Regions from separate parts of the Kitasatospora sp. LaBMicrA B282 genome, predicted to be linked through region 1. Evidence: riboswitches for the same ligand, from Rfam matches in the RefSeq annotation. Region 1 holds a riboswitch; the other holds the start of a gene.
What was found. A riboswitch is a leader RNA that binds a small molecule or an ion and turns the genes downstream of it on or off. The one in region 1 is predicted to bind cyclic di-AMP.
Positions count from the first base shown of each region.

Region 2: it holds a riboswitch for cyclic di-AMP, as region 1 does, so the genes downstream of both, ACQRUO_RS05125 (transglycosylase family protein) here and ACQRUO_RS17810 (transglycosylase family protein) in region 1, are expected to answer to the same signal.

Region 1 covers NZ_JBNQTI010000056.1:30,196-34,637, reverse strand. The annotation lists gene ACQRUO_RS17825 (MazG family protein) at 1-382, shown strand, start outside; gene ACQRUO_RS17820 (SDR family NAD(P)-dependent oxidoreductase) at 337-780, opposite strand; gene ACQRUO_RS17815 (cytochrome P450 family protein) at 925-2,190, shown strand; cyclic di-AMP (ydaO/yuaA leader) riboswitch at 2,411-2,562, shown strand; gene ACQRUO_RS17810 (transglycosylase family protein) at 2,565-3,410, shown strand; gene eno (phosphopyruvate hydratase) at 3,652-4,442, shown strand, end outside.
Region 2 covers NZ_JBNQTI010000010.1:469-4,910, reverse strand. The annotation lists gene ACQRUO_RS05135 (hypothetical protein) at 26-463, shown strand; gene ACQRUO_RS05130 (hypothetical protein) at 480-680, opposite strand; gene ACQRUO_RS05125 (transglycosylase family protein) at 850-2,004, opposite strand; cyclic di-AMP (ydaO/yuaA leader) riboswitch at 2,012-2,176, opposite strand; gene ACQRUO_RS05120 (hypothetical protein) at 2,792-3,772, opposite strand; gene ACQRUO_RS05115 (DUF397 domain-containing protein) at 4,277-4,442, shown strand, end outside.

The DNA.
Region 1 (4,442 bases):
CCCGCACGTCTTCGGCGACTCGGACGCGAACACCGCCGACCAGGTGGAGGCGAACTGGGAGGAGCTCAAGGCGGCCGAGAAGCAGCACCGGGAGTCGGTGCTGGACGGGGTGCCGGCCGGTCTGCCGGCGCTGGCCTACGCGGCCAAGCTGGTCTCCCGGGTGCGCCGGGCCACCGAGGAGCAGCGGCAGCGGCTGGCCGGGGTGCCGGACGCGCCGTACGCGTTGCCGGCCGAGCTGACCGAGGAGACGGTGGGCGCGCTGCTGCTGGCCGTGGTGCAGCGCGCGCACGACGCCAAGGTGGATCCGGACGCGGCGCTGCGGGCGGCCGCGCGGGGTTACCGGGACGCGGTGCGCTCGGCCGAGGGGCTGTCGGCCAGCTGAGTCGCCGCCGCCCGCTGGCGCGGGACGACCTCGCCGATCGCCTCGCCCAGCGGGTCCAGCAGCTCGGCCAGCCGGTCCAGCTGGCCAGGCAGCTCGGCCATGGTGACGATCCGCTCGCCGTCGGGGCCGGCCACGCAGAAGAGGTCGATCGGACCGAGGTGCTTCTCGGCGGTGACCACCAGGGCGGCGATGTCGCTGGGCTGGTGGACGTCGGAGCTGACCCCGATCACCGGGCAGCCGGGCCGGTCCAGGGCGGCGGCCAGGTCCTCGGCGACCCCGGGGTGCGGGTCGGCGACCAGCAGGCCGGCGGCGCCGGCCGCGGCGAACCGGCGGGCGGGCGCGTCGCCGTCACCGCCGTCGAGTACCGCGATGACCACGACTGCCCCGGCTACTCGCATGGCCTGCTCCTCCCTGAGGGACGCCGCCGCACCGGGCGCCCGCACACGTACCGGAGGATCGTAGGCTCTCCTGACCCTCCGCAACAGGGATTACCCGCCAGGTGACCAGGCTCACTCCTGCCCGGGACGGGTTACCGTCGAGGCATGCCGGAGCCGCTCGAGTCTTCCCCGCCACCCCTGTTCACCTGGGAGTTCGCCGCCGACCCCTACCCGGCGTACGCCTGGCTGCGCGAACACGCCCCCGTGCATCGGACCACCCTCCCGAGCGGTGTCGAAGCCTGGCTGGTCACCCGGTACGCGGACGCCCGGCAGGCGCTGGCCGACGCCCGGCTCTCCAAGAACCCGGCCCACCACAGCGAGCAGGCGCACCGCACCGGCCGGGTGGGGATCCCGGGGGAGCGGCAGGCGGACCTGATGACCCACCTGCTGAACATCGACCCGCCGGACCACACCCGGCTGCGCCGGCTGGTCTCCAAGGCCTTCACCCCGCGCCGGGTGGCCGAGTTCGAGCCGCGGGTGCAGCAGCTGACCGACCGGTTGATCGACGGCTTCGCGCAGCGCGGCTCGGCGGACCTGATCCACGAGTTCGCCTTCCCGCTGCCGATCTACGCGATCTGCGACCTGCTCGGCGTGCCGGCCGAGGACCAGGACGACTTCCGGGACTGGGCCGGGATGATGATCCGACACGGCGGGGGTCCGCGCGGCGGGGTGGCCCGGGCGGTCAAGAAGATGCGCGGCTACCTGGCCGAGTTGATCCACCGCAAGCGGGCCGACCCGGGCGACGACCTGATCTCGGGTCTGATCCGGGCCAGCGACCACGGCGAGCACCTGAGTGAGAACGAGGCCGCGGCGATGGCCTTCATCCTGCTCTTCGCCGGCTTCGAGACCACCGTGAACCTGATCGGCAACGGCATGTTCACGCTGATGCGGCAGCCGGCCGAGCGGGACCGGCTGCAGGAGTCGCTGCGCCGCGGCGAGCGCGCCCTGCTCACCACCGGGGTGGAGGAACTGCTGCGCTACGACGGGCCGGTGGAGCTGGCCACCTGGCGGTTCGCCACCCGCCCGGTGACCATCGGCGGGGTGGAGATCCCGGTCGGTGACCCGGTGCTGGTGGTGCTGGCCGGGGCGGACCGCGATCCGAACAGGTTCGAGCACCCGGACGTGCTCGACCTGGCCCGCAGCGACAACCCGCACCTGGGCTTCGGGCACGGCATCCACTACTGCATCGGCGCCCCGCTGGCCCGGTTGGAGGGGCAGGCGGCGCTGGCCACGCTGCTGACCCGGCTGCCGGACCTCGCGCTCGCGGCGGACCCGGCCGAGCTGCGCTGGCGCGGCGGTCTGATCATGCGCGGACTGCGCGAACTTCCGGTTTCTTTCACTCCGGAGAAAGAGAACGGTCAGGCCCGTTAAGGCATCTGACGTTATGTCGTCAGATGCCAATTCAGGATCGTCTGAATGCGCATCAAACCGGACAAAGCCGAGCGGTTAGTAGGCGACCCACGACTGCCCGTGATTCCGGTGTGATGTGGGCGATATGAGCTTGTGATTGCTCCGTCAATCTGCTTACCCTCCCAGGAGTTCGCAGCTGCGAACCCCGCGCGCGGTACGCCGAGTCCTGCCCACCGCGCCGTCGGGACACCGACCTACACCTGGGGCAGGGGCGGGGGACCCACGATTTCTGCCGGATCCCTCGGCTAGGGGTGAAGCCGCGTCAAGCGGCCGGGCCAACCTCACGGGCCCGAACCCGACAGCTCACCTCGCAGGCGTCCGGAGAGGGACAGTTCATGCTGCTCAAGGGCAATGGTCGCCATCGTCGTCGCACCCAGGCCGAGAAGGCGGTCGCCGCGGCGGGTGTCGTCGGGGCGGGCCTGGCGGTGCCGCTGCTCACCGCGACCGGCGCGCACGCGGCCCCGGTCTCGGTCTGGGACAAGGTCGCCAACTGCGAGAGCACCAACGACTGGTCGATCAACACCGGCAACGGCTTCTACGGCGGCCTGCAGTTCACCTCCTCGACCTGGGCCGCGTACGGCGGCACCCAGTACGCGCCGCAGGCCGACCAGGCCAGCAAGGCGCAGCAGATCTCGGTCGCCGAGCGGGTGCTGGCCGACCAGGGGCCGGGCGCCTGGCCGGTCTGCTCGGTGGCGGCCGGGCTCTCCCGCGGCGGTGCGCCGGCCGCGGTGGACGCCGCTGCCCCGGCCGCACCGCAGGCCAAGCCGGCCGCCCCGCAGCAGCGCAGCGCCCCGAAGCCGCAGGCCAAGCCGTCGGCGGCGGCGCCGCAGTCGGCTCCGGCCGCGCAGTCGGCCGCGCCGAGCTTCCCGGGCAAGGCCGGCTGGGACGCGAACGGCAAGGTCTTCTGGTACCAGCACAACGGCGGCTGGTACTGGACCAGTCACCAGAGCGTGTACGACCAGTACGCCGCGCCGCAGGCCCCGGCGCAGACCCAGGCGCCCGCCCCGGCCGCCGCGCCCGCCGGTCACGACTACACCGTGCAGGCCGGCGACACGCTCTCCTCGATCGCCCAGGCCCAGCACCTGAGCGGTGGTTGGCACGCGCTCTACCAGGACAACCAGCAGACGGTGGGCCAGGACCCGAACCTGATCCTGCCCGGCCAGGTGCTGCACCTCGGCTGACCGGCAGCGTGCTCGGCCCGGCGTCCGAGGGGCGCCGGGCCGCCCCGCACCGCCGGCCGGCCGCGGGGCGCGGGCCCGGGTGACCCCGCCCGTGCATTCAGGTGAACTACCGTCGGGTAGCCGAGCCACACCGTGAGACGGACGCCGGGTCCGGGTCTGAGCCGCGGCCGGTGCGGTTAGGCTCTGGTCGTAACGACCCGTATCCACGTCCGCTGGACCGCTTCCGCCTAGGAGATGCCTCGTGCCGTCCATTGATGTCGTCGTCGCCCGTGAGATCCTCGACTCGCGCGGCAACCCCACGGTCGAGGTCGAGGTGGGCCTCGACGACGGCAGCACCGGCCGTGCCGCTGTCCCGTCCGGCGCCTCCACCGGTGCCTTCGAGGCGCTGGAGCTGCGCGACGGTGACAAGAACCGCTACTTCGGCAAGGGTGTCGAGAAGGCCGTCCTCGCCGTCATCGAGCAGATCGGCCCGGAGCTGGTCGGCTACGACGCCACCGAGCAGCGGCTGATCGACCAGGCGATGCTCGACCTGGACGCCACCCCGGACAAGTCCTCGCTCGGCGCCAACGCGATCCTCGGCGTCTCGCTGGCCGTCGCGCACGCCGCCTCCGAGGCCAGCGACCTGCCGCTGTTCCGCTACCTCGGCGGTCCCAACGCGCACGTGCTGCCGGTCCCGATGATGAACATCCTCAACGGTGGTTCGCACGCCGACTCCAACGTCGACATCCAGGAGTTCATGATCGCGCCGATCGGCGCCGAGTCGTTCTCCGAGGCGGTCCGCTGGGGCGTGGAGGTCTACCACACCCTCAAGGCGGTGCTGAAGGAGCGCGGCCTGTCCACCGGTCTGGGCGACGAGGGCGGCTTCGCGCCGAACCTGGACTCCAACCGCGAGGCCCTGGACCTGATCACCGAGGCCATCAAGAAGGCCGGCTACGTGCCGGGCCAGGACATCGCGCTGGCCCTGGACGTCGCCGCCACCGAGTTCCACCAGGACGGCGCCTACCAGTTCGAGGGCAAGTCGCTGTCGGCCGC
Region 2 (4,442 bases), on a different contig from region 1:
GTAGGCGGGCGGGCGGCGCCGACTCGTGCTCGGCGGCGTCGGGGTGCTGCTGCTGGTCGGCCTCTACTTCCTGCTCGCCGCCACCATCCCGCGGTGGTGGTCGCAGCAGGTCGGCAGCGCGGTGCACGGCAGGCTCTCGGCCGGCCTGGTGCTCGGCCTGCTGACCGGCATCACCTGCACCCTGCTGCCGCTGCTGGTGCTCTGGTTCGGGCTGCGCCGGCGACGCACCTGGAAGGTCGCGCTGGCCTGGATCGTGGCCGCGCTGGTGCTCGCGCTGCCCAACCTCTGGACGCTCGGCGTGGTGGCGGGCAGCGGCAGCGCGGCGCACGCCGGCCAGCGGACGATGGACGTCAACGCCCCCTGGTTCCGCGGGGCCAGCCTGGCCGGTGCGCTGGTGGCGGCGGCGGTCTTCGCGGTGATGCTCTGGCTGATCTACCGGCGCCCCAAGCAGCCGCAGCGCTGACCGGCGGCACCGCGGCTCAGCCCTCGGTGTCGCGCCGGTACTCCCGGAGCAGCCGCGCCGAGTCGTCCGGATCGCCGGTCCGGGCCTCGGTGCGGCGGTCGTTCGCCAGGTAGTCGCGGACCACCAACTCCACCGCGTCCTGCGGGCTGCGGGTGCCGCACCGCAGCATCAGGTCGATGGCGACGTCGGCGTCCAGGCTGACGGTGACCTTGGCCATGGCTTCCCCCTCCGTACGGATCGTCGGCCACCAGCATGCCCCAACCGCGGCCCGGCACGCCCGAGGGCCGTCTCCCCCGGAGAGGTGGGGGAGACGGCCCTCATGGCTGTCCTGCGGAAGACCCCGGCCGGACCCCTCACAGGTCCGGCGCGGAGCGGTGCCGTGCGGGTCAGACCCGGCCGGCGAAGTCCGGGGCGTAGTTCGCGATGGTCTCGTACTTCACGCCCGAGCTCGGGTTGGCGGCCTCGACGAACTGGCCGTTGCCCACGTAGATGGCCACGTGGTAAACGCCCGAGTCCTGGCCGTTGTTCGACCAGAAGAGCAGGTCGCCCGGCTGCAGGCTGTTCATCGACACCGGGGTGGAGGCGGCGGCCTGGTCGGCGGCGACCCGCGGGATCGAGATGCCGGCCTTGGCCATCGCGGCCTGGGTCAGGCCGGAGCAGTCCCAGCCGCCGTTGCCGGTGCCGCCCCAGATGTAGGGCTGGCCGACCTGGGACTCGGCGAAGCTGATCGCGCTGGCCATCGCGCCGGTCGCGGCCGGGGCGCTGGTGGCGGCGGTGGTCTGGGCGTTGACCGCGGGCGCCGGGGTGGCGGGGGCCGAGGTGGTGGCGTCCTGGGTCGGAGCGCCCTGCTCGCCGTTGCCCAGCTTCAGGTGCTGGCCCGGGTAGAGCACGTCCGGGCCGTGGGTCAGCTCGGCCTTGTTGAGCTGGTAGAGCGCCTGCCAGCCGCCCTGCACGTGCTGGCTGTTGGCGATGGTGGAGAGCCAGTCACCGGGCTTGACGGTGTAGCTGCCGCCGTCGTGGTGCCAGGTGTGGTTCTGCCAGTGGCTGCCCTGCCAGGTGTGGCCGCCCTGCTGGGTCTGCTGGGCCGGCTGGCTCTGCTGGGCGGGGGCGGCCGGGGCCGGGGTCTGGGCGGCCGGGGCGGAGGTGTCGACGGAGGCGGGGGCGCCACCGGCGGTCAGGCCGGCCTGGATCGAGCAGACGGGCCAGGCGCCGGGGCCCTGGTCGGCCAGCACCTTCTCGGCGACGGCGATCTGCTGGTCCTTGGTGGCCTGGTCGGCCTGCGGCGCGTACTGGGTACCACCGTAGGCGGCCCAGGTGGAGGCGCTGAACTGCAGGCCGCCGTAGTAGCCGTTGCCGGTGTTGATGCTCCAGTCACCGGAGCTCTCGCACTGCGCGACCTTGTCCCACGTGGAGACCGGGGCGGCGGAGGCGGTGCCGGCGGTGATGCACGGCAGGGACAGACCGAGGCCGATCAAACCGGTGGCGGCGATCACCCGGCGGGCGTTGCGGGACGGACGGGTGGTGCCGGTCGTGGGCAGCATGAAGTCGCGATCCTCTCCTACGCCTGCGAGGTGAGCTGTCGGATTCGGACTGGAGTTGCCCGGCCGCGCTGCTGCGCGGCTTCACCCCTAGCCCTGGTCGTCGGTCCGTGGACCGGCGCCCGGGGCGGCTTACCTGGTTCCCCCGCTCCTGCCGTGGCTGCGATTTCGCGCTGCCAGCGCGTCCGGTGGCAGGACTAGGCGTCCGGCTGCGCTGGGTCCGTGTGGCTACGAACGGGGAGCACGTTAGACAGAGTTAAGTTGAATCCGCAAACAGCTGTGATGGCGGTCACACAGGCTGCACCAAAGCTTCAAGATCGAGGTCACCGCCCAGCTGAACGGCCGTCGGGGATCCGCCGGACAACGGGTCGTCAACTCGGCCCGGTGCGGTGGAAGGTGCCGGTGGTTCAGCCGAGTTGGGGCTGATGGTGCATCGGTTCCGGCGTTCGGTGATCTTGGGGGAGGCGGGGCCGGAAAAGGTGGCGCGAGAGCCGGTCGCCGGGTCGATGGTACGGATACGCAGCAATCTTCGAGCTCGACTGAATGTCCGTTTTGTACCTTCTGTTACTTCGTCAGTCCGGCGCGGCCGACGGTGCACTGGCGAACCGACTGGTCGTTCGGTCGTACTCGTACCAATGCTCGCGCGGTCCCGCCTCCGGCGCCTGCGGCCGCCGCCCGCCCGGGCCCGGGAACGCCGCCGGCCCGGCCCCCAGCGCAAGGGCTGGGAACCGGGCCGGTGTTGGCCGTCGGTGGACGTCCTGGCGGACGTCCTAGGGCTGGCGCCGGGGCGTCACTCGCCCGCGCCGGCCTCCTCGACCGAGGGGGCCTCGGCGAGCGGGCCCTCGACGACGGGCTCCCCGACCGGAGCCTCCGTCGGCTCCGGCAGCACGGCCAGGTACGCCGAGGCGATCAGCTGACCGAGCGTCGGGTAGGCGCCCAGCACGGCCGCGCTCGGGCAGCCGGTCTCCTCGGCGGCGGCCAGCAGCAGCTCCTCCGGCGCCTCCGGGCCGAAGACCAGCGGGGCCAGGGCCGGGCGCTGCGAGCCGGTGGCCCGCAGGTGCTCGACCGCGGCGGCCACCGAGCCCGGCACGTCCAGCGCGGCCGCCACCACCGGCACCGCGAGGCGGGCGGCGAGCAGCACGCCGGTGATCCCCGCCGCGTCGGCCGCCTCCGCACCGCCGATGGTGGTCAGCACCACGCCGTCGGCCGCCGTGGTGATGGCGAACAGCCGGGCGCGGTCGGCCCGGGCCAGCCCGGCCTCGGAGAGGCGGACGTGCACCGCCTCGGCCAGCAGCGGGTGCGGGCCGAGCGGGTCGGTGACCAGGGCGCCGGTCTCGGCGGCCAGGGCGTGCAGCTCCGTCAGGTAGGCGTGCGGGCCGGGCAGCAGCGGCAGCAGCACCGGGGCCGGCATGCCGGCCGCCAGCGCGGCGCCGATCAGCTGCTCGACCGTCGGGGTCGGCTGCTCGACGGCCTGCGGGAGGCCCTCCCCGTCCGCCGACTCGGCGCCGTCGAGGTGCTCGGCCTGCGGGGCGAGGGCGCTCGGCAGCCAGCCGGCCGCGATCTCGATGCCGGGCTGCTCGCCGCGGATCGCCGAGACCAGCTCCTCCACCAGCGTGAGCCCCGCGGGCGTCGCCTCGGCGGGTATGGCGAGCACGAGCGCCGGCGCGTTGACCGGCACCTGGGGCCGTTCGGGCCGACGGTGGCGCCCCCGCGCGCGGGAGCCTGGCGTGCGGACGGGCAGTGGTGCGCCCGGGATGGCTGCAGTGCTCATGGCAGCAGATCGTAGGACATGGACGTGGTCGTCCGGCATCCGGCCGGGCCCTTCGCCGCGTCAAGGAGGGAGCGGTGCGCCGGCGGCCGGCCGACGGGGGCGAGCGGGGCAACTCGGACAAGCCGCGGCAAAAACCCTGCCGAGCCGGGGCTGATGTGACGGTGCGTGAGGAAGTGGCTGCGAAGTTGATCATTTGTCGGGGGTGTCAATGACCGAACCGGTCAGCCTTGCTCACCGCGCAGCCGACGCCTGGTCACGGATCATTGGCCGATTTGTTACCCGATGTCGGTTTCCCCGGCCGCTCAGGTGGGCTTGGTGACCGGTTTGGTCACCTCTTGTACAGGCTTCTGCACGCGCAAAATCACATGCCGATGCACGTGCATTAGCGTTATTATTACGACTAGTAAGGCATCAGCCCTGCCCGTACGAGCCGGAGGCGGCCGGCGGCCGGAGCGCGGTCGGGCGTCGAGTAGTACGAGCACTCCAGGCTCTTGGGAGATTTCTATGCACCACACGTACAACGGCATGGCGGCTGCGGACCTCGAAGGCGTGGTCTGGCAGAAGAGCCAGTACAGCAACTCCAAGGGGAACTGCGTGGAGTTCGCCGCCCTCCCGGACGGTGCGGTGGCGATGCGCAACTCGCGCTTCCCGGACGGACCGGCGCTGATCT